3 regions of the Neorhizobium descurainiae genome follow, and region 2 is predicted to be linked to each of the others. Evidence: riboswitches for the same ligand, from Rfam matches in the RefSeq annotation. Region 2 holds a riboswitch; each other region holds the start of a gene.
The links. Region 2 has a riboswitch for cobalamin ahead of bluB (5,6-dimethylbenzimidazole synthase). Riboswitches for the same ligand answer to the same signal wherever they lie in the genome.
Positions count from the first base shown of each region.

Region 1: another riboswitch for cobalamin. It lies ahead of ACMGE0_RS13110 (aromatic ring-hydroxylating oxygenase subunit alpha); the one in region 2 lies ahead of bluB (5,6-dimethylbenzimidazole synthase).
Region 3: another riboswitch for cobalamin. It lies ahead of ACMGE0_RS19500 (DUF1636 family protein); the one in region 2 lies ahead of bluB (5,6-dimethylbenzimidazole synthase).

Region 1 covers NZ_JBLFFK010000006.1:92,939-99,476, reverse strand. Annotated here, with positions in the region: gene ACMGE0_RS13125 (FAD-binding oxidoreductase) at 1-256, opposite strand, end outside; gene ACMGE0_RS13120 (L-threonylcarbamoyladenylate synthase) at 270-1,247, opposite strand; gene ACMGE0_RS13115 (DUF6656 family protein) at 1,281-1,895, opposite strand; cobalamin riboswitch at 2,049-2,264, shown strand; gene ACMGE0_RS13110 (aromatic ring-hydroxylating oxygenase subunit alpha) at 2,377-3,621, shown strand; gene ACMGE0_RS13105 (BA14K family protein) at 3,740-4,165, shown strand; gene ACMGE0_RS13100 (BA14K family protein) at 4,363-4,857, shown strand; gene ACMGE0_RS13095 (transporter) at 4,926-5,921, opposite strand; gene ACMGE0_RS13090 (acyl-CoA dehydrogenase) at 6,122-6,538, shown strand, end outside.
Region 2 covers NZ_JBLFFK010000010.1:126,363-132,900, forward strand. Annotated here, with positions in the region: gene ACMGE0_RS18375 (UDP-2,3-diacylglucosamine diphosphatase) at 1-151, opposite strand, end outside; gene ACMGE0_RS18380 (NADP-dependent malic enzyme) at 382-2,709, shown strand; gene ACMGE0_RS18385 (hypothetical protein) at 2,846-3,517, shown strand; gene bluB (5,6-dimethylbenzimidazole synthase) at 3,518-4,204, opposite strand; cobalamin riboswitch at 4,279-4,467, opposite strand; gene ACMGE0_RS18395 (TolB family protein) at 4,494-5,324, opposite strand; gene ACMGE0_RS18400 (NAD+ synthase) at 5,340-6,538, opposite strand, start outside.
Region 3 covers NZ_JBLFFK010000011.1:164,424-170,961, forward strand. Annotated here, with positions in the region: gene cobN (cobaltochelatase subunit CobN) at 1-1,173, opposite strand, end outside; gene cobW (cobalamin biosynthesis protein CobW) at 1,184-2,221, opposite strand; gene ACMGE0_RS19500 (DUF1636 family protein) at 2,218-2,634, opposite strand; cobalamin riboswitch at 2,736-2,957, opposite strand; cobalamin riboswitch at 3,029-3,241, shown strand; gene ACMGE0_RS19505 (CbtB domain-containing protein) at 3,279-3,455, shown strand; gene ACMGE0_RS19510 (CbtA family protein) at 3,469-4,242, shown strand; gene cobO (cob(I)yrinic acid a,c-diamide adenosyltransferase) at 4,239-4,853, shown strand; gene ACMGE0_RS19520 (cobyric acid synthase) at 4,857-6,314, shown strand; gene cbiB (adenosylcobinamide-phosphate synthase CbiB) at 6,298-6,538, opposite strand, start outside.

The DNA of each region.
Region 1 (6,538 bases), on a different contig from region 2:
GCGTCTGGCCGCCGACGAGGCCGGTATTGCCCGTTTGCGGCACGATCGGCGTCCCGGTCTCGCTCGCGAGCTTGAGGATTTCCGAAACCTCCTGCGTCGAGCCGGGCTTCAGCAGCATGGGCGAGGAGCCCTGATAGAGCCCGCGGCCCTCGACGAGATGCGGGGCCATGTCCTGCGGGTCGCGCAGGACATGGCTTTCGCCGACGATCGCCGCGAAGCGGTCGAGAAGCTCTGGTTTCGGTCCGGAAATATCCATCGGCAGCCTCCTCCTATTCCCGTGGCGCGGCGGCGCGGGCCAGCCGGTCGTTGATCGCCTCGCCAAGCCCGTGGTCGGGAATGGGCGTGACGGCAATACGGGCCGCACCGGTCGCATCGGCGCGCTTCAGGTAAGCGAACAGATTTGCCGCCGCCTGCGCAAGATCGCCGGAAGGGCTCAAATCAAAAACCGCGGTGGCAAGCTCTATTCCCTTTACCGGGGCGGAACCCAGCCGGATCAGCGCTTCGCCGGGTTCGACGTGATCGGCGTTGAGCCGGACGGCCGCGCCCGGCGCATAGTGGGAGGCGAGCATGCCCGGCGCCTCGATGATCGCCGCCGGGCCGTCCGGCCGGATCACCGGGAGGCCGGTGGCTTTCTCGATCTCCTCCACCGCGACGCCGCCGGGTCTCAGTAGGCGGATAATGCCGTCCTCGACGCGGACGATGGTCGATTCCACGCCGACGGGGGCTGCGCCGCCATCGACGATGAGCTTGAGCCTGTCGCCCAGGTCCTCCGCCACATGCTGCGCGCTTGTCGGGCTCACCTTGCCGGACGTGTTGGCGCTCGGCGCGGCAAGCGGCTTCCCGAAGGCGCGGATGAGCTCGGATGCGAACCCTTTCGGCAGGCGGATGCCGATCGTGTCGAGACCCGCGGTGGCGAGCGAGTGGATGCCGCTTTCCGGCTTCAGCGGCAGGATCAGCGTCAGCGGCCCCGGCCAGAAGGTCTCGGCGAGCTTTTTCGAGATCGGGTCGAAAACCGCATAGCGCTCGGCCATGGAAAGATCGGCCGCATGGCAGATCAGCGGGTTGAAGCGCGGCCGGCCCTTGGTCTCGTAAATGCGGGCAATGGCTGCCGGGTTGGTGGCGTCCGCGGCAAGCCCGTAAACGGTCTCGGTGGGGATCGCCACCGGATAACCTTCCGCCAAGACGGCTGAGGCCTTGAGGAGCGCGCGTTCATGATCCCGGGTGATGTCGATGATGTCGGCCGTCATGTCCGCCCGTCAATAGCGCGGACCGGGCTTCCGTCAAAGCTTTTTGATGATTTCGCGCAGCGCATGGCTCGATGCGCCGAGCGTCAGCACGTTCTTGATCGCTTCCATCGGATCGTTGGTCTGGAACAGGAGCCCGTTCTTGCGGATCGAGCGGTCGATCCGGAACGGTTCGCCCGGCTCCCCCTCGATCGCCACGGCGAAGTACATGCGCGAATAGGTCGTGCTGATGCGTTCGAAGAACCTTTCCTCCTCGCCGATCTCGGAAAAGAAATTGGCGATATAGAAGGACCAGCTGACCGGCATGCGGCGTCCGAGGAACGTTCTCGCGGCCGTGACATGGCAGTAGCCGAGATGCGGACGCTCGTCGAGCGTGCGGTGGAAGATGATCTTCGGGAACTGGATCGATCGATGGAATGCGTTGATCCGCTCGTGGCTCTTTTCTCCGGCTGCTTCCAGTTTCTTGCCGGTGCGCGCGGCGACGTCCGCATAACCGATATAGCGCCGTTCTGCCGGCACCCAGATGGCGCTGTCGCGGGCGATGCGTCCGGTCCGCAGGAATTCCGAATGCGCGGTAGGCTTCGTCCCCGCCGGCGCGGGAGGCTTCGGCGGAGGAGCTTCGTAGTAGCGGAATTTTCCTTTGGCCTGCACGGGGGCATCGCTCCTGTTGATGCCGGAAATCTTGAGCTTCAGCCCTCAATGACAGGTTTTCCTTTCGCGGGGCTTAAGGGTTTTCCGAAGCCGTCGTCAATGCGGTTGCCGATGTCGCAATGTTGCCTATGCGACACGTGGGGCAGATGATTATATCCGCTGCAAGCTCAAGGTGCCGCCTCGCTAGGGAGGGCGGAGAATTGGGAAGCCGGTCGAAGCCCGGCGCTGCCCCCGCAACGGTGGTGGAGTGTAAGAGGCATGGCACAAGCCACTGGGAAAGAGCCGCAAGGGCCGCCCGGGAAGGCGCCATGCCCGTCCCGCGAGGGACAGCTCCTGAGCCCGGAAACCAGCCTGAGGTGAAAGAGAATTTGACCGATCGCGGCGGGCGCTCGGGACGCGGAGATTGGCGGGGCGAGACCGGCCGGCGTTTCCATGTCCTTCCGCAGGCCGCCCCAAGGCTCGCTTCGACAAGGAAGGCAAGATGGAAACTCGCAGTCAGGTCCTGCGGCAGCTCAAGAACCGCCGCGAAGGCTTCAGCCTCGAACAGGCCTTTTACACCGATCCCGATTATTACAAGCTCGATCTCGAATTGATCTGGTATCGCGATTGGCTGTTCGTCGGCCACGATTGCGAACTGCCCAAGGCCGGCAGCTATTTCACGTTGCAGATCGGCGACTATCCGGTCGTCGTCGTGCGCGGCCGTGACGGCCTGATCCGGGCGCTCCACAATACCTGCCGCCACCGCGGCAGCCGGGTATGCACCAAGGAAAGCGGCTCGGCGGTGCGGCTCGTCTGTCCCTACCATCAATGGACCTACGAACTCGACGGCTCGCTGCTCATCGCCCGGCAGATGGGCCAGGATTTCGACAAGAGAGAGTTCGGGTTGAAGAAGGTCCATTGCGAGAGCGTCGCCGGCTACATCTTCATCTGCCTTGCCAACGAGGCGCCGGATTTCGCGCCCGTTCGCGAGGCGATCGAGCCCTATATGGCGCCGCACCGCCTGTCGGAGGCCAAGGTCGCCCACCAGTCGACGATCATCGAGAAGGGCAATTGGAAGCTCGTCTGGGAAAACAACCGCGAATGCTATCATTGCGCCGGCAATCACCCGGAACTCTGCCGCACGTTTCCGGAAGCGCCTACCGTCACCGGCGTGTCGGGCGCGATCGACGATCCGGTCATCATCGAGCACTGGCGGCGCTGCGAGGCGGCCGATCTGCCGAGCGAGTTCAGGATATCGCCGGACGGCCAGTTCCGCGTCGCCCGCATGCCGCTGATCGAGGGCGCCGAAAGCTACACGATGTCGGGCAGGAATGCCGTGCAGCGAAAACTCTCCGACGACGTGACGATCGATGGGATCGGCACGATGCTGCTCTTCCATTACCCGACCACGTGGAACCACATGCTGGGCGACCATGCGGTCTCCTTCCGCGTCACACCACTCGGACCGGAGGAAACGGCGGTCACCACCAAATGGCTGGTCCACAAGGATGCGGTCGAGGGCGTCGATTACAATCTCGAAGAGCTGACGCATGTCTGGAACATGACCAACGACCAGGACCGCCAGATCGTCGAGGAAAACGCCTTCGGGATCCGTTCGCCGGCATATGAGCCGGGACCTTATTCGGCGATCCACGAGGGCGGCGTCATGCAGTTCGTCGAATGGTATTCGAATTTCATGGTCAATCGCCTTCAGGGCGATCAGACGATGCTTTCGATCGTCGCATGATGCAGTTTGCCCTGGGACCGATCGCTTATTCGTGATTGGCTCCAGCCCGGCCGTCATGGAACCAAGTCCTTCTATCCGCGTTGTTTTCTGCCAATACTTCCTGAAAGGAAACACCAGGATGAGACCCCTCCACCTGCGTTTGACCGCGGCAGCGCTTGCGGTCGCTTCTGCGCTCACCAGCTTCACATCGGCTCAGGCTTTGCAGATGCCTTCGGCTCCCGCCATTTCGGCTGCAAGCGCCGTGACGGATGTCCAGTACCGGGATCGCCGTGACTGGCGGCGCGACCGCTACGGCTGGCATCGCGGTTATCGCGGCTATCGCGATCGCCGTCCGGGCTATCGGTATTACAATGGCTTCTGGTTCCCGCTGGCGGCCTTCGGCACCGGGGTAATCATCGGCGGAGCGATTGCAAATGATCGCGGCCCTTATTCCGGCCGACATGTCGCCTGGTGCGAGAGCCGCTACCGTAGCTATCGCGCATCGGACAATACCTATGTGCCGCGCGCCGGCGTCCGGGCGCGATGCGTATCGCCGTACCGGTAAAAATCGTCTCGGGGCTGGATGTGGAACCCGGTTCGGGCACGCTGCCCGGGCCGGGCTTCCGTTGCTCCGGGGCGTTAATCACGCATTCAGGATGAATTTCCTAGGATCGCCGCGAAGTTACGGTCCGCCGATGGCAGACGCCGTCGAGGCCGGCGAAGGAAACAGAAAACATCGACCAAGGGTTGGGAGAGTTCAATATGACGCTGTTCAAGAAAATTGCGGTCGCGGGCATTTCCGCCGCCGTTCTGGTTGGCTCGCTGATGCCGGCCGGGGCAATGCCGCTGCCGGTCGCTCCGGCGGCCGGGATCGAGGCGAGTTCGGACGTAAATCTGGTGCAGTATCGCCGCGACTGGCGTGACGGCCGCGATTGGCGTGACCGCCGCGATTGGGGTGACCGCCGGGGCTGGTACCGCGGCCATCGCGGCTATCGTGATCGCCGCCCGGGCTACCGTTATCACGAGGGCTACTGGTTCCCGCTGGCGGCATTCGGCGCCGGCGCGCTGATCGGCGGCGCCATCGCTGCCCAGCCGCGCTATGTCGAGCCGGCTCCCGCCCCGGTCTATGGCGGCGGTGGTCTCAATCCGCGCCACTACGAATGGTGCTCTTCCCGTTATCGGTCCTACGATGCCTATTCGAACTCGTTCCAGCCCTATAACGGCCCGCGCCAGACCTGCTACTCGCCCTATTACTGAGGCGAGGGAAATCCCTTTGAAAACCCGTTCGGTGCAAGCCGGGCGGGTTTTCGTTTGCGAGGCCGGGATCAGAGAATGCCGACCCGCCTCAATAGCCACCAGGCGGCGAGCACGGACAGGACGATGAGGCCGAGCGCATAGGCTGTCCCGCCCACGCCTTCCGCGAAGGGCAGGGAGGACGTGTTCATGCCGAAGAAGCCGGTGACCAGCGTCGGCGGCAGCAGGAAGGCCGTCATCAGCGACAGGATGTAGAGGTGCCGGTTCGTCTCGGAGGAGAGCTTCGAGTCGATTTCCTCGTGCAGCAGCCGGGCGCGCTCCTGCAGCGCATAGACGTCGTGGTCGACCGCTTCCAGCCGGCCGACGAGGCGCGAGGCGGCATCGTCGAAACCGGGCGGCATTTCGTCGCCGTCGGCGGCCGCTGCCCGCCGCATCAGCGTCAGCACGGTCCTCAGGTGCCGATGCAGCCTGACCACTGTTCGCCGGACCGGCGCAAGCCGCCGGCGCTCATCGCGCGGCGCATTGTCGTAGACGAAATCCTCGATGAGGTTCAGCTCCTCGGTGAGCTCCATGACGAGGCTGATCAGGGTGCGCTGGAATTCGGCGACCAGCGTTTCGAACACGTCGATCGGCTGCCTGTAGCGCGAGGCGTTCTTTTCGATGGCCGCCCGTGCGCGGTCGATCGACCTGAGCGGCTGCAGCCGTGTGGTGATGATCACCCTGTCGGAGACGAAGAAATGCAGCCAGCCGATATCGCGCGTGTCGCTGTCGAACTCCCGCTGGAAATCGACCAGCGTGCCGTAGACGAGCTGTTCGTCGAGCGTGATGGCTGCGTGGGTGTCATGCGTGGTCAGCGCCGCGATGGCCGGCGGGGTGAGGCCCGGAAAATTTTCGAGGAAAGCGGTGACGCGCGTATCGGCGAGATTGAGGTGAAGCCAGAGGAAGCCCTCGGCCACGTCGAGATCGCTGCGCGCCGCGTCGAGCGGCAATCGGGTGCACGGCGCCGAACCCGGACGGAAGTGATAGGCCCAGACGAGGCCTGGAACGGCGGGGGCGAGGATGGACATGGGCGAGGAATCCGGAAGCATGCGCGTCACTCCTTAGGCCTCTTGTGTAACGCCGGTTCGACAAGATTTTCTAAAGCGAAAGAGATAGTGATGGGAAGCTGCCTGCCGCTGTAGTTGACAATCACATTTACGTTTACGTAAAAGAAAGGGCAGGAGCGGGCAGCATGCGGCAAGGCGCGCATGCGCCAAGGAGGAGCATCATGTACAAGGCACCGGTCGAGGAGATCGCCTTCACCCTGAACCATGTAGCGGGCCTGGCGGAGGCCGTGGAGATCGGCCGGTTCGGCGATCTTTCCGCCGATCTGGTCGATGCGATCCTGGAGGAGGCCGGCCGCTTCGCCGGCAACGAGATGGCGCCGCTCGGCGAGGTCGGCGATCGGCAGGGTGCGCGCCTCGTCGACGGCGAGGTGAAGACGCCGGACGGCTGGCCGGACCTCTACCGCCGCTGGCGCGAGGGGGGCTGGAACGGGCTGACCGCCCCCGAAGCCTTCGGCGGCCAGCATCTGCCGCATATGCTGAACGTCGCGGCGCTCGAAATGTGGAATTCCGCCTCCATGGCCTTCGCGCTCGCGCCGACGCTCACCATGGGCGCGATCGAGGCGCTCGTGGCCCACGGC
Region 2 (6,538 bases):
TCAGGCGCCAGCCGTCGACGATATCACCGACCAGAAACATGGTGTCGGCTTCGTGATAGCGCAGAAAGTCGAGAAGGAAGTCGGTTCGGGCGGCTTTGGAGCCCAGATGCACGTCCGAAATGAAGAGCGTTCTGAAATGCCTTGTTTCCATTTCACCGGTCACGAAGTCGTCCTTTCGCTGCCGCTTCTGCGATTTTCAAAACCAGACTCGTGTTTCAGGATGATGACAGGCCAAGGGAAAAGCCGTCTCCGCGACTATTCGCCATGCTCCAATTTCCGCCACGACCGCAAATTAGCTGCTGTCGCATCCGGTCGATTGATGTAATGAGGGACGCTCGCCTTTCGACCCAGCAAGACAGAAAAGAAGTGCCAGGAGGGACCATGAACGCCCAGGAAAAACCGAAATCGTCCACCGTGCCGGTGAGCGGCGATCTCGACGAACAGGCGCTGTTCTTCCATCGCTATCCGCGCCCGGGCAAGCTTGAGATCCAGGCGACCAAGCCGCTCGGCAACCAGCGCGACCTGGCGCTCGCCTATTCGCCGGGCGTCGCCGCACCCTGTCTGGCGATCCGGGACAATCCGGATGCCGCCGCCGATTTCACCGCCCGCGCCAATCTCGTCGCCGTCATCTCCAACGGCACCGCCGTGCTCGGCCTCGGCAATATCGGTCCGCTGGCCTCCAAGCCCGTCATGGAAGGCAAGGCCGTCCTCTTCAAGAAATTCGCCGGCATCGACGTCTTCGACATCGAGATCGACGCGAACAGCATCGACGCGATGGTCTCGACCGTGTCGGCGCTCGAGCCGACCTTCGGCGGCATCAACCTGGAAGACATCAAGGCGCCGGAATGTTTCGAGGTGGAACGCCGGCTGCGCGAAAAGATGAACATCCCGGTCTTCCACGACGACCAGCACGGTACCGCGATCATCGTCGCCGCGGCGATCATGAACGGGCTGGAGCTTGCCGGCAAGAACATCGCCGACGTGAAGATCGTCACGTCGGGCGCGGGTGCGGCGGCGCTCGCCTGCCTGCATCTCCTCGTCTCGCTCGGCGCGAGACAAGAGAATATCTGGGTCCACGATATCGAGGGCCTCGTCTATGAGGACCGGACCGAGCTCATGGACGAATGGAAAGCCATCTATGCGCAGAAGAGCGACAAGCGCGTGCTTGCCGACAGCATCGGCGGCGCCGACGTCTTCCTCGGTCTCTCGGCCGCCGGCGTGCTGAAGCCCGAGCTGCTCGCCCAGATGGCGGAAAAGCCGCTGATCATGGCGCTCGCCAACCCGACGCCGGAAATCATGCCCGAGCTTGCCCGCGCCGCCCGGCCCGACGCGATGATCTGTACCGGACGCTCGGATTTCCCGAACCAGGTCAACAATGTGCTGTGCTTCCCGTACATCTTCCGCGGCGCGCTCGATTGCGGCGCCCGGACGATCAACGAGGACATGAAGATGGCGGCCGTGAAGGCGATCGCCGCGCTTGCCCGCGAAGAAGTCTCCGACGTCGCCGCGCGCGCCTATTCGGGCGACACGCCGATCTTCGGCCCGGACTATCTCATCCCCTCGCCCTTCGATCCGCGCCTCATCCTGCGCATCGCCCCGGCCGTCGCCAAGGCTGCCGCCGAGACCGGCGTCGCCGCCCGGCCGATCCAGGATTTCGATGCCTATCTCGATCAGCTGAGCCGCTTCGTCTGGCGTTCCGGCTTCGTCATGAAACCGATCTTCAACGCCGCCAAGAGCGCCGAGAAGAACCGCGTCATCTTTGCCGAAGGCGAAGACGAACGGGTGCTGCGCGCAGCCCAGGTCCTGCTCGAGGAAAAGACCGCCACCCCGATCCTGATCGGCCGCCCCTCGGTCATCGAGGCGCGCCTGAAACGCTTCGGCATCCGCATCCGTCCGAATGTCGATTTCGCCGTGGTCAATCCGGAAGACGACCCGCGTTACCGCGACTACGTGGACGACTATTTCGCCCTGGTCGGCCGCGAGGGCGTCAACCCGGAAGCTGCGCGAACCATCGTGCGCACCAACAACACCGTCATTGGCGCGCTCTCGGTCAAGCGCGGCGAAGCGGATGCGCTGATCTGCGGCGTCGAGGGCCGCTACGACAAGCACCTGAGCGACGTGGAGCAGATCATTGGCAAGCGCGCCGGCGTCTGCGCCTTCTCGACCCTCAGCCTGATCATCTCGCAGCGCGGCACGATCTTCTTCACCGACACGTTCGTCAACTACAATCCGAACGCGCAGGAGATCGCCGAGATCACCGTTCTCGCCGCAGAAGAGATCCGCCGGTTCGGCATCGTCCCGAAAGCGGCGCTGATCTGCCATTCGAATTTCGGTTCGCGGGATTCGGAAAGCGCCCAGAAGATGCGCGCCGCGCTCAAGCTGGTGCGCGAACGGGCGCCGGACCTGGAAGTCGACGGCGAAATGCAGGGCGGCTCGGCTCTCTCGGAGGTGTTGCGCAAGCGCGCCATGCCGAACAGCTCGCTCACCGGAGAGGCCAATCTCCTCGTCTTCCCGAACCTCGATGCGGCCAATATCTCGCTCGGCATCGTCCGCAACATGACCGACGCGCTGCATGTCGGACCGATCCTTTTGGGCGCGGCCATGCCGGCGCATATCCTTTCGCCGTCGGTCACCTCCCGCGGTGTCGTCAACATGGCGGCGCTTGCGGTCGCGGAGGCATCGCAGCCCAATCTCGAAGTGCAGCCATAAGTTGACGAGCTGAGGGGCAGAGGCCGCCTTCCCCTGAATTTCAACCAGGCCGTGGGGCGCGCCTTATGATATTGTCAACCGGCCTGCTCCATGATCGGGTCTCCGCCGACTGGAGAGAATGCCGGACACAATGCCCATGCGCCTTCGTGGCCTCTTGATCGCCCCGCTTCTGCTCGTTCCCGCAGCGGCCTCCGCGCGTGACGTCGCCGCCTGCGCGGCGCTTTACCGGCAGCTCAACAATACCCGCCAGGTGATCGGCAACACCGCCGAAATGCGGCGTTATGCGCAACAGCTCAGCCGCCAGAACAGCGTAATCCGGCAGTTGCGGATCGAGATGCGCAGTGCCGGCTGTGGCACCGGGAGCGTCATCACCCTCGGCGGTGCGGACAGCGAGGTCTGTCAGGAAATCCGCGATCAGCTCCAGCAGGCGGAAGCGAACCGCGACGCCATAACCGACGAACGGAACAATGTGCGGCAATTGGTGCAGTCTTCCGACGAACGCACCGCCATCCTGGCGGCGATCCGCTCGAACAGCTGCATTCCGTCCGACGTGGAGGAGGACCAGAAGGAGCGGATGAAGGTGCAGGGTATCGAACTGCCGAAGGAAGAGCCCTATTCCGGCATCACCAATCTGCGCACCACGCCGCCCGAGCAGCCGCAGGCCGCGGCCATCCAGCCGAACTTGCCGGGCCCGGAGCGTCCCTACGATCCGGACAGGAAGGTGCGCACGGTCGGCCCGCAATTCCTGCCCGAGGAAAACATCGATCTCGCCCATCCGAAATCGAGCGGGCCGCAGCCGCAGCAATGATCAGCGATTCTCCCATTTCTCCCTGAAGATCAGCTCTTCGAGCGGCAGGCGCTGGCGCCAGCCTCTGACCGCCAGTTCCGGCTCGGCATAAAGCCGGTCGACGTAACCCAGACAGAGCCAGGCGACGATCTCGATGCGTTCGGGAATGCCGAGCAGCGCGCGCACGTCCTCGTCGCGGAAGATGCTCACCCAGCCGACGCCGATGCCTTCCGCGCGTGCTGCGAGCCAGAGGTTCTGCACGGCGCAGACGGTCGAATAGACATCCATGCGCGGATTGTGGGTGCGGCCGAGCACTACCGGCCCTGCCCTGTCCGGATCGCAGGTCACGCAGATCGAGAGCGGCGCCTTCCGGATGCCTTCGAGCTTCAGGCTGCGATAGAGATCGCGCCGCTCTTCGGGGAACATTTCCGCAGCCTCGTCATTGGCGCGCGAAAAGGCGGCGAAGGCCGCTTCCCGCACCGCCGGATCGCGGATCAGGACGAAGTTCCAGGGCTGCATGAAGCCGACCGACGGCGCCGCATGGGCGGCGGCAAGCAGCCGCATCACCAGATCGTCCGGCAGCGGCTCGGGCAGGAACTGGTCGCGCACGTCGCGGCGCGTCTCGATCGCCCGGTAGACGGCCGCCCGCTCGGTTCCGGAAAATTCGCCGGCAAGTACGAGGCCGGGTTCAAAAAGGTCAGGTCGCATCGTTTTCCCCAACAATGCAGCCCCCATGCCTGTGGGCCGGGGAGAGCTTCGAAACCTGCCCGCCGTCCGCGCGGATCGGTCTATCCCGTCAGGCCGGTCTTCTGACTTGGCTTCATCCGCTTCTGCCGCAGCCTTCCCGGAAAACTCCAGTGGCCTAAATCTCGCGGCCGGGCGTCCGCCTCACAGCGTTGGGCACGTTCCGGCATCTCACCGGATTCCCGATTCTCCCGCAACAAGCGGGCACCTGACGAAGGCGTTATGCCCGGAAGGCCGAAGCCGTTCAAGCCGCTTATGCGACGGGGAAGTATCGCACATAGGCGAATTCGCCGCCGTTCGGCGCCCAGTTGGGCGAGTTCATCGTGCCCTGCCCGCCGAAAAGGTCGAACAGCGTCTCGACATTGCCGCCATCCATGTCCATCAGCCGGACGCGCACGTTTTTGTCGCGCGGATGGTCGAAGACATCGGCGTCGTAGGAGACGAAGACGATCTTGTCACCCTTCGGTGACGGATGCGGAAACCAGTCGCCATAATCGCTGTTGGTGATCCGTTCGGCCGGTCCTCCGGCAGCCGGCACGCGCCAGATCTGCATCAGGCCGGTGCGGCTGGAGTTGAAATAGATCCACTTTCCATCCGGCGAATAGTCCGGCCCGTCGTTGCGGCCTTCGCCGAAGGTGAGCCGCGTCTCCTCGCCGCCCCCAATGTCAATCGTATAGATGTCGAAGACCTGGTCGCGGATGCCGCAATAGGCGAATGCCTTCCCGTCCGGCGACCAGCCATGCCAGTAAGACGGCAGGTTCTTCGTCACCAGTTTCGGCGCACCGCCTTCGGCCGGCAGCACGTAGATCGCCGACTTGCCGAACTCGACCTTGTCGGACACGGCGATCAGCGAACCCTCCGGCGAGATGCCGTGGTCGTTGTTGCACTGCCGGGCAAAGCCCGTGTCCACCGGCTCGGGATCACCGTCACCGTCCGGAGACAGGCGATAGATCAATCCCTCGCTGTTCAGCATCAGGTAGCGTCCGTCCGGCGACCAGTTCGGTGCCTCGAACAAGGCTTCCGTCTGCCATACCACCCGGTTCTGTCGGGTGCGGATGTTGAAGACCTCGACCGAGCTGCGCAATGCCATGGCTTCGCCCTACCGATCTCTGAACCGGTTGGTAATCGGATAGCGCCGGTCGCGGCCGAAATTCTTCTTGGTGATCTTCACGCCCGGCGCCGATTGCCGCCGCTTGTATTCGGCGAGATAGAGCAGGTGCTCGATCCGGTGCACGGTCGCGATGTCATGGCCGCGGGCGACGATCTCCTCCGTGCCCATCTCCATCTCGACCAGGCATTCGAGGATGTCGTCGAGCACCGGATAGGGCGGCAGCGAATCCTGGTCCGTCTGGTTGGGCCTCAATTCCGCCGAGGGCGCCTTGGAAAGGATGTTCTTCGGGATCACCTCGCCCGTCGGCCCGAGCGCGGTCGGCGGCAGGTGCCGGTTGCGCCAGGCGGAGAGCGCATAGACCTGCATCTTGTAGAGGTCCTTGATCGGGTTGAAGCCGCCGTTCATGTCGCCGTAGAGGGTCGCGTAGCCCACCGACATTTCCGATTTGTTACCGGTGGTCACCACCATCGAGCCGAATTTGTTGGAGATCGCCATGAGAATGGTACCGCGGGCGCGGCTCTGCAGGTTTTCTTCGGTGATGCCCTCGTCCGTCCCTTCGAAAAGCTCCGACAGCGCCGACGAAAAGCCGTCGACCGGCTCGGCGATCGGCACGATGTCGTAGCGGCAGCCGAGCGCTTTGGCGCAATCGGCCGCGTCCTTCAGCGAATCCTCGGATGTGTAGCGGTAGGGCAGCATGACGGTGCGCACCCGCTCCTCGCCGAGTGCGTCGACGGCGATCGCCGCGCAGAGCGCCGAGTCGATACCGCCGGACAGGCCGAGCACGACCGATTTGAAACCGTTCTTGTTGACATAGTCGCGGAAGCCGAGCAGGCAGGCGCGGTAGTCCGCCTCCTCTTTCTCCGGAATGCGCGCCATCGGCCCGCGCGTGCAGCGCCACGTGTCGCCGGCCTTCTTCCATTCCGTGACGGTGATCGCCGGCTCGAACTGGCTCATTTGGAAAGCAAGCGTCTTGTCGGCATTGAAAGCGAAGCTCGCGCCGTCGAAAACCAGTTCGTCCTGGCCGCCGAGCTGGGCGGCATAGATCATCGGCAGTCCGGTCTCGATGACCTGTTTCAGCACCACCTGATGCCGGATATCCACCTTGCCGCGGTAATAGGGCGAGCCGTTCGGCACAAGCAGGATTTCGGCCCCACTTTCGGACAGGGTCTCGCAGACGCCGAGCTCGC
Region 3 (6,538 bases), on a different contig from region 2:
CCCGACGGCGTAGCCCGTGCGTCCGGGCGCACTCGGATAGTCCGGCATCAGGATGACGACTTTTCGCTCGGAGCGCGATGCGAGTCTCAGCCTCAGGAAGGCGGCGATGCGGTTTGCCACTTGCTCAACCCGGTCCGGTTCCGATCGGTTGACGAGACTGGCGGAGTTTTCGCCTGCCTTGAATGAGATCGCTCCGGCAAGAATGCGGCCGTCGAGTTCCGGCAGGACGACATGCATGGCGAGGTCGGCAGGATTCAGGCCGCGGCGGCCTTCCGCCCAGCCTTCTCGGCGCGTCGTGGCGACGACAACCTGGAAAACCGGCACGCCGGTGCGGTCGAAGATCGTTTCGCCCTTTTCATCCGTGCCGCTGGCGAAAGCCGTCGTGGCTATGATCGCCGCAGGATCGAGGCCTGCAATCGTCCGTTCGACGAAAGCGACCGCATCCGCATCCTTCAGGCCGCTGACGAAGATCGGCAGCGGCGCGAAACCGCGAGCAGCCAGAGCTTCGAAGAGCGCATCGATCGGCGCGGCATCGTTGGCAAGCAGCATGGAACGGTAGAAGAGGATCGGCAGGCGCGGCGCATCGGCAGCGAGGCTGGAAAGCAGCCTCTCGACGCTGACGATGCCATGGCCGGGCTTGTAGAAACCGGCCTTCGGCATCGCCGCCGCGCCAGGCAGGGGCGCTGTTTCGTTTCGCGCCAGCGCGGCCAGTCGCCTTGCCAGCCGCCGCATATTGTCCGGGCCGCCCTCGCGGAAGCAGGCGAGAATGCCGGCAAGCTGCTCTTCGGAAACCGTCGAGGCGCCGACAAGCCGCTCGTCACGAATGCTGCATTCGCCGGGCAGAAGCACGAGCGCGATCCTCTTGCGCTTCGCCATGCGTGAAAGTTCATCCACCCCATAGGCCCAGCGGTCATAGCCGCCGAGAATGCGCACAAGGATGACCTTCGCATGTGCCGCCGTCTTCTCCACCCAGAGGTCGACGGACATCGGGTGCCGCAGGTCGGAAAGGTTGGCCAGCCGCAGGCTCGCCCGACCCTTGTCCCAGGCTGCAGCGATGCCGTTCAGGTCGCTGCCGGAAAAGGACAGCACCACCACATCGGCGGGCGACTGGTTGAGGTCGACCGGCTCGATCAGGTCGTCGAGCGACGACGATGTGGTGGCAAGTATGTGCATTTCCGTTGCCTTATGCGGCCAGCATCCTTTCGATCGCCGCGCGGTCGATCCCTTTTTCGCCGATCACGACAAGACGGCCGTGCCGCGCTTCGCCGGGCGCCCAGGCGCGGTCGAAATAATGGTTCACGCGCGATCCTACAGCCTGGACCTGCAGGCGCATCGGCTTATCCGCGACCTCCACAAAGCCTTTTATGCGCAGGACGTTCTCGGCTTCCGCCGTCACGGAGATGCGGGCGGCGAGTGCTTCGGCATCCGCCACGGCCGGCAGGTCGACGACAAAGCTGTCGAAGTCGTCGTGGTCGTGATCGAGCTCGTCGTCGTGATGCGTCTTGCGGTTCCCGATGTCATCCTCGACGGCGAGCCCGAGGCCGATCAGCACTGCCGGATCGATCGCCCCATTCGCGGCCGAGACGATCTTCACGGCCCGCGGCAGGTGGGCGGTAACGCGATCCTTGGCGGTGGCGAGCCCTGCGGCATCCAGAAGATCGGTCTTGGTCAGAACGATCATGTCGGCACAGGCGACCTGGTCCTCGAAGACTTCCTCGACCGGGTCGTCATGGTCGATCGAGTCGTCTGCCTGCCGCTGGGCTTCCAGCGCGCCGTGATCGTCGGCGACCCGGCCCTCCGCCAGAGCCACGCCGTCGACCACGGCGACGACGCCATCCACCGTCACGCGCGCCTTCACATCCGGCCACTGGAAGGCCTGGACGAGCGGCTTCGGCAGCGCAAGTCCGGAAGTCTCGATGAGGATATGGTCGACGCGCGGTTCGCGGGAGAGGATCTGGTCGATCGCCGGCACGAAGTCGTCGGCGACGGTGCAGCAGATGCAGCCGTTGGCGAGCTCGATGATATTGTCTTCCGGGCAGGTCTCGATGCCGCAGCCCTTCAGCACGTCGCCGTCGATGCCGACATCGCCGAATTCGTTGACGATGATCGCCAGGCGCTTACCGTCGAGCTTCTCGATCAGGCTGCGGATCAGCGTGGTCTTGCCGGCGCCCAGGAACCCGGTGACGACGGTGCAGGGAACGCGGTCGAAATTGACGCTCATGAAGGCATGTCCTCGTGATGGTGGAAGGGTGGAATGCGGGCCGTCATGCCTTTGCCGCGGAGGCAGGCGGGACGGCCACGAAGGGGAAGGAAGCCGCGCTCGTCCCCGGCGAGCATCATTGCGCCGGTCACGATGTCTTCGACATTCTCCAGCGTCAGATGCCCGAAAACGTAAGACCAGCCGGATCGGTGGTTGAAGGCCGCGCTCGGGCTCTTTTCGCAATTGGCGAGGCAGGTGACGGGCTTTACGGCAAGCGGCTTGCCGGCTGTAGCTTCCCGCAGAGCGGCGATCATCCCGATGCCGGGGCGTGTTTCGGGATCGATCTCGTCGCGGCAATTGGTGCAGACGAAGATCGTCACATCCACGGCTTCCGGGACGGTTTCCAGATCGTCTTTTCGCTCGTCACTCATCATCTAAGCCGCGTTACCGCCAGTTCGAAAAATCGGGGCGCGGAGCAGAAGGGCAAGCCCGCCTGCGGTGAATGACAAGACTTCCTCCGGAGCACCCCGCCCGGCGAAGCTTAAATCGAACGGCAGGTCTCCTGGCTCGCGGGTCGCCGCCATTTGCCTGCCTTCCCGGTTTTCCCAGTGGCTTTCCGGCCCAGAGGCCTTGCTCGGCAAAATGGCTCGCCGCCTACAGTTGCGGGGGCAGCCGCGGCATTGATCCCAAGGATCGCACCGCATTCTCTCTTAGCCCTTCCCGTTGCCGGAAAAGGACCGTCTTCTTTCAACTAAGCCCGGTCATAGCCCTATGTCAATGGAGTGCGGCGGGCGTCGCAAAGGCGATTGCGGGGCTCGCGAATTCGTCTATAGTGACCGGACCTATGGTGCCCGAAAGGGTTTTGAGGGAATGCGGTGCGACGGATTTGCCGTCAAACCCGTGGCTGCCCCCGCAACTGTAAGCGGAAAGTCTTCGTCCAAAACGGCCGGTTGGCCGTCAAGCCACTGGAGCAATCCGGGAAGGCGGGCGAGAGGCGCCTGATCCGCGAGCCAGGAGACCTGCCAGAGGTGGTGAGAAACTTGAACAGCCCTCGGGTGGAGGGCGAAAGGACGAGACCATGGTAACGAATTCTGCCGCAAGTGCGGTCAGCGTTTCCGCTTCGAAGATCATTCCCCTCGGCATGACGGCCATTCTCGGCCTGTTCATCGTCGGTTTTGTCGGCTTCTCGCATCTGGAAGTCGTCCACAACGCCGCCCACGACACGCGCCATTCCCTGGCCTTCCCCTGCCACTGAGAGGAATTTCCAAATGTCGCTGTTTCGTAACATCGTCTTCACGGCGGTGATCGCCGGGCTGTTGTCGGGACTTCTCCTCACCGTCATGCAGCATTTCTCGACGGTGCCGCTCATCCTGCAGGCCGAGACCTATGAAAATGCCGGCGGTGCCGAGGCCGGTCACAGCCACAACCATGAGGCTGCCCCGGCTGGCGGTGTCGCGCCCCCTGCGGCGGCTGAACATAGCCACGACGAGGAGGCCTGGGCTCCCGCCGACGGTTTTGAGCGCCTCATCTACACCGCCGCAGCCGATATCTTGTCGGCAATCGGCTTCGGTCTCGTGCTGATCGCCGCTTCGGAAGCCCTGGGAGGCTTCAAGGGCTGGCGCGGCGGGTTGATGTTCGGCATTGCCGGCTTCCTCACCGTCAGCCTCGCTCCCGGCCTCGGCCTGCCGCCGGAACTGCCGGGCATGCCGGCCGCCGAGCTCGGTCCGCGCCAGATCTGGTGGATTTCGACGGCCATCTGCACCGCTCTCGGCCTCGGCCTGCTCGCCTATACCCGTTCGGTCGTGTTTGCCGTGCTGGCGATCGTTCTGCTGGTCGCTCCGCATCTGGTTGGCGCTCCCCTGCCGCCGACGCATGAGACGGCGGTGCCGCTGGAGCTGCATGCCCGCTTCGTCAATGCCGTTTACGTCACCAATCTGGTGTTCTGGGCAGTGCTCGGCGCGCTCATCGCGGTGGTCCGCGAGAAGTTCCGCGCCGGCGAAGATGTCGCGGTGCGCCCTTCGGCGGGGCTTGCTTCGCGGTGAAGGAGATCGATCAGGCGGCAGCCGAGCGCCACCGCGCCAAGATGGCGAACCGCAAGGCGGTGCAGGATGCGGAAGTGGCCGGGAAGATCCTCGAAAAGGGCCTTCTCATCGTCCATACCGGTTCCGGCAAGGGTAAATCCACCGCCGCATTCGGTCTGGCGCTGCGCATGCTCGGCAACAACCGCCGCGTCGGCGTGGTGCAGTTCATCAAGGGTGCCTGGTCGACCGGCGAACAGCCGGCGCTGGCCGTCTTCGGCGATCGGGTCGTCTGGCATACGATGGGCGAGGGCTTCACCTGGGAAACGCAGGACCTGCAACGGGATATCGCCGCCGCCGAAAAGGCATGGGGGAAGGCGCTGGACCTGATGGCGGACGAGACGATCGGCCTCGTCATTCTCGACGAGCTCAATATCGCGCTGCGTTACGATTATCTCAATCTCGGCACGGTGATCGCCGCATTGCAGGCCCGCCGGCCGGACCTGCATGTGGTCGTCACCGGCCGCAACGCCAAACCGGCGCTCATCGAAGCCGCCGACATGGTGACCGAAATGACGCTGGTGAAGCACCATTTCAAGGCCGGCGTGAAGGCCCAGGCCGGCATCGAGTTCTAAGCCATGACCGCCCGCGCGCTGATGTTTCAGGGAACGGGCTCGGATGTGGGCAAGTCGCTGGTCGTGGCCGGGCTTGCCCGCGCCTTCACCTTGCGCGGCCTGAAGGTCCTGCCGTTCAAGCCGCAGAACATGTCGAACAATGCGGCCGTGACGGCGGATGGCGGCGAGATCGGCCGGGCGCAGGCGCTGCAGGCGCGCGCTGGGAAAGCACCGCTCAGCGTCCACATGAACCCGGTCCTGCTGAAGCCCCAGAGCGAGGTAGGCGCGCAGGTCGTCGTGCAGGGCAAGGTCGAAGGCAATGCCAAAGCGGCTGAATACCAGGATCTCAAGCCGAAGCTGATGCAGCGGGTGATGGAAAGTTTCGAACTGCTCCGCAGCCAGGCCGACCTTGTGCTGGTGGAAGGGGCCGGCAGCGCATCGGAAGTCAATCTCCGCCGGAACGACATCGCCAATATGGGTTTCGCGCGCGCGGCGGACGTGCCGGTCGTGCTGATCGGCGATATCGACCGCGGCGGGGTGATCGCAAGCCTCGCCGGCACGAAACTGGTGCTCGATCCGGACGATGCGGCGATGATCCGCGGCTTCATCGTCAACCGGTTTCGCGGCGACCCGGCGCTGTTTGCGGATGGCATGCGGATGATCGCCGAACTGAACGGCTGGCAGCCGATCGGGCTGCTGCCGCATTTTCCCGATGCCGTCCGGCTGCCGGCGGAAGATGCGCTCGGCCTCGACGCGCCGCCAGCCCGCAAGGCTGGGGCAAACATCCGTATTGGGGTGCCGATCCTGCCGCATATCTCCAATTTCGACGATCTCGATCCGCTGGAAGCCGAACCGGATGTGGAACTGATTCGGGTTCGGGCAGGTCAGGCGATCCCCGGCGATTGCGATCTCGTTCTGCTGGTCGGCTCGAAGGCGACGATCTCGGATCTTCAGGCATTAAAGTCGGTGGGTTTCGATGTCGATATAGCTGCGCATGTCCGCCGTGGGGGGAAGGTGCTTGGCCTCTGTGGCGGCTATCAGATGCTCGGAAAGAAAATTTCCGATCCGGATGGTATCGAAGGTCGGCCGGGTTCGGTGGAAGGGCTTGGTTTGCTCGATGTCGAGACGGTTCTTTCGGACGACAAGCGACTGGAGGCCGTCTCGGGCACCAGTTTCGACGGAGTTTCCTTATCCGGCTATGAAATGCATATCGGGCGAACAATCGGACCGGATTGCGCCCGACCGTTTTCGGCGATCGGCGGCAGTCCGGAAGGGGCTATCTCGGCCGATGGAAAGGTTTGCGGCACCTATATCCACGGGCTCTTTTCGGACGACCGGCAGCGCTCGGCCTGGTTGATGCGGCTCGGCGGGACGGCGTCCGGCCTCGACTACGAGGCGGGTGTGGACGACGTGCTCGATCGGCTCGCCGCTCATATGGAACGACATCTCGATCTCGACGGATTGCTCAGACTTGCCAGATGATCCATGCCAGAAGGCCGAAAAGGCCGATCAGCAGGGCGTCCGCCACGCGGGCGAGCTTCAGCGCCTGGCGGATGTCCTCATAGGTGAGTTCCGTGCGTCCGCCCTCACCCATGAAGCGCGCCTCGATCATCTGTCCGCCATAGCTTCTCGGTCCCGCCAGCGCGATGCCGAGCGCGCCGGCCATCGCCGCTTCCGGCCATCCGGCATTCGGCGAGCGATGATGT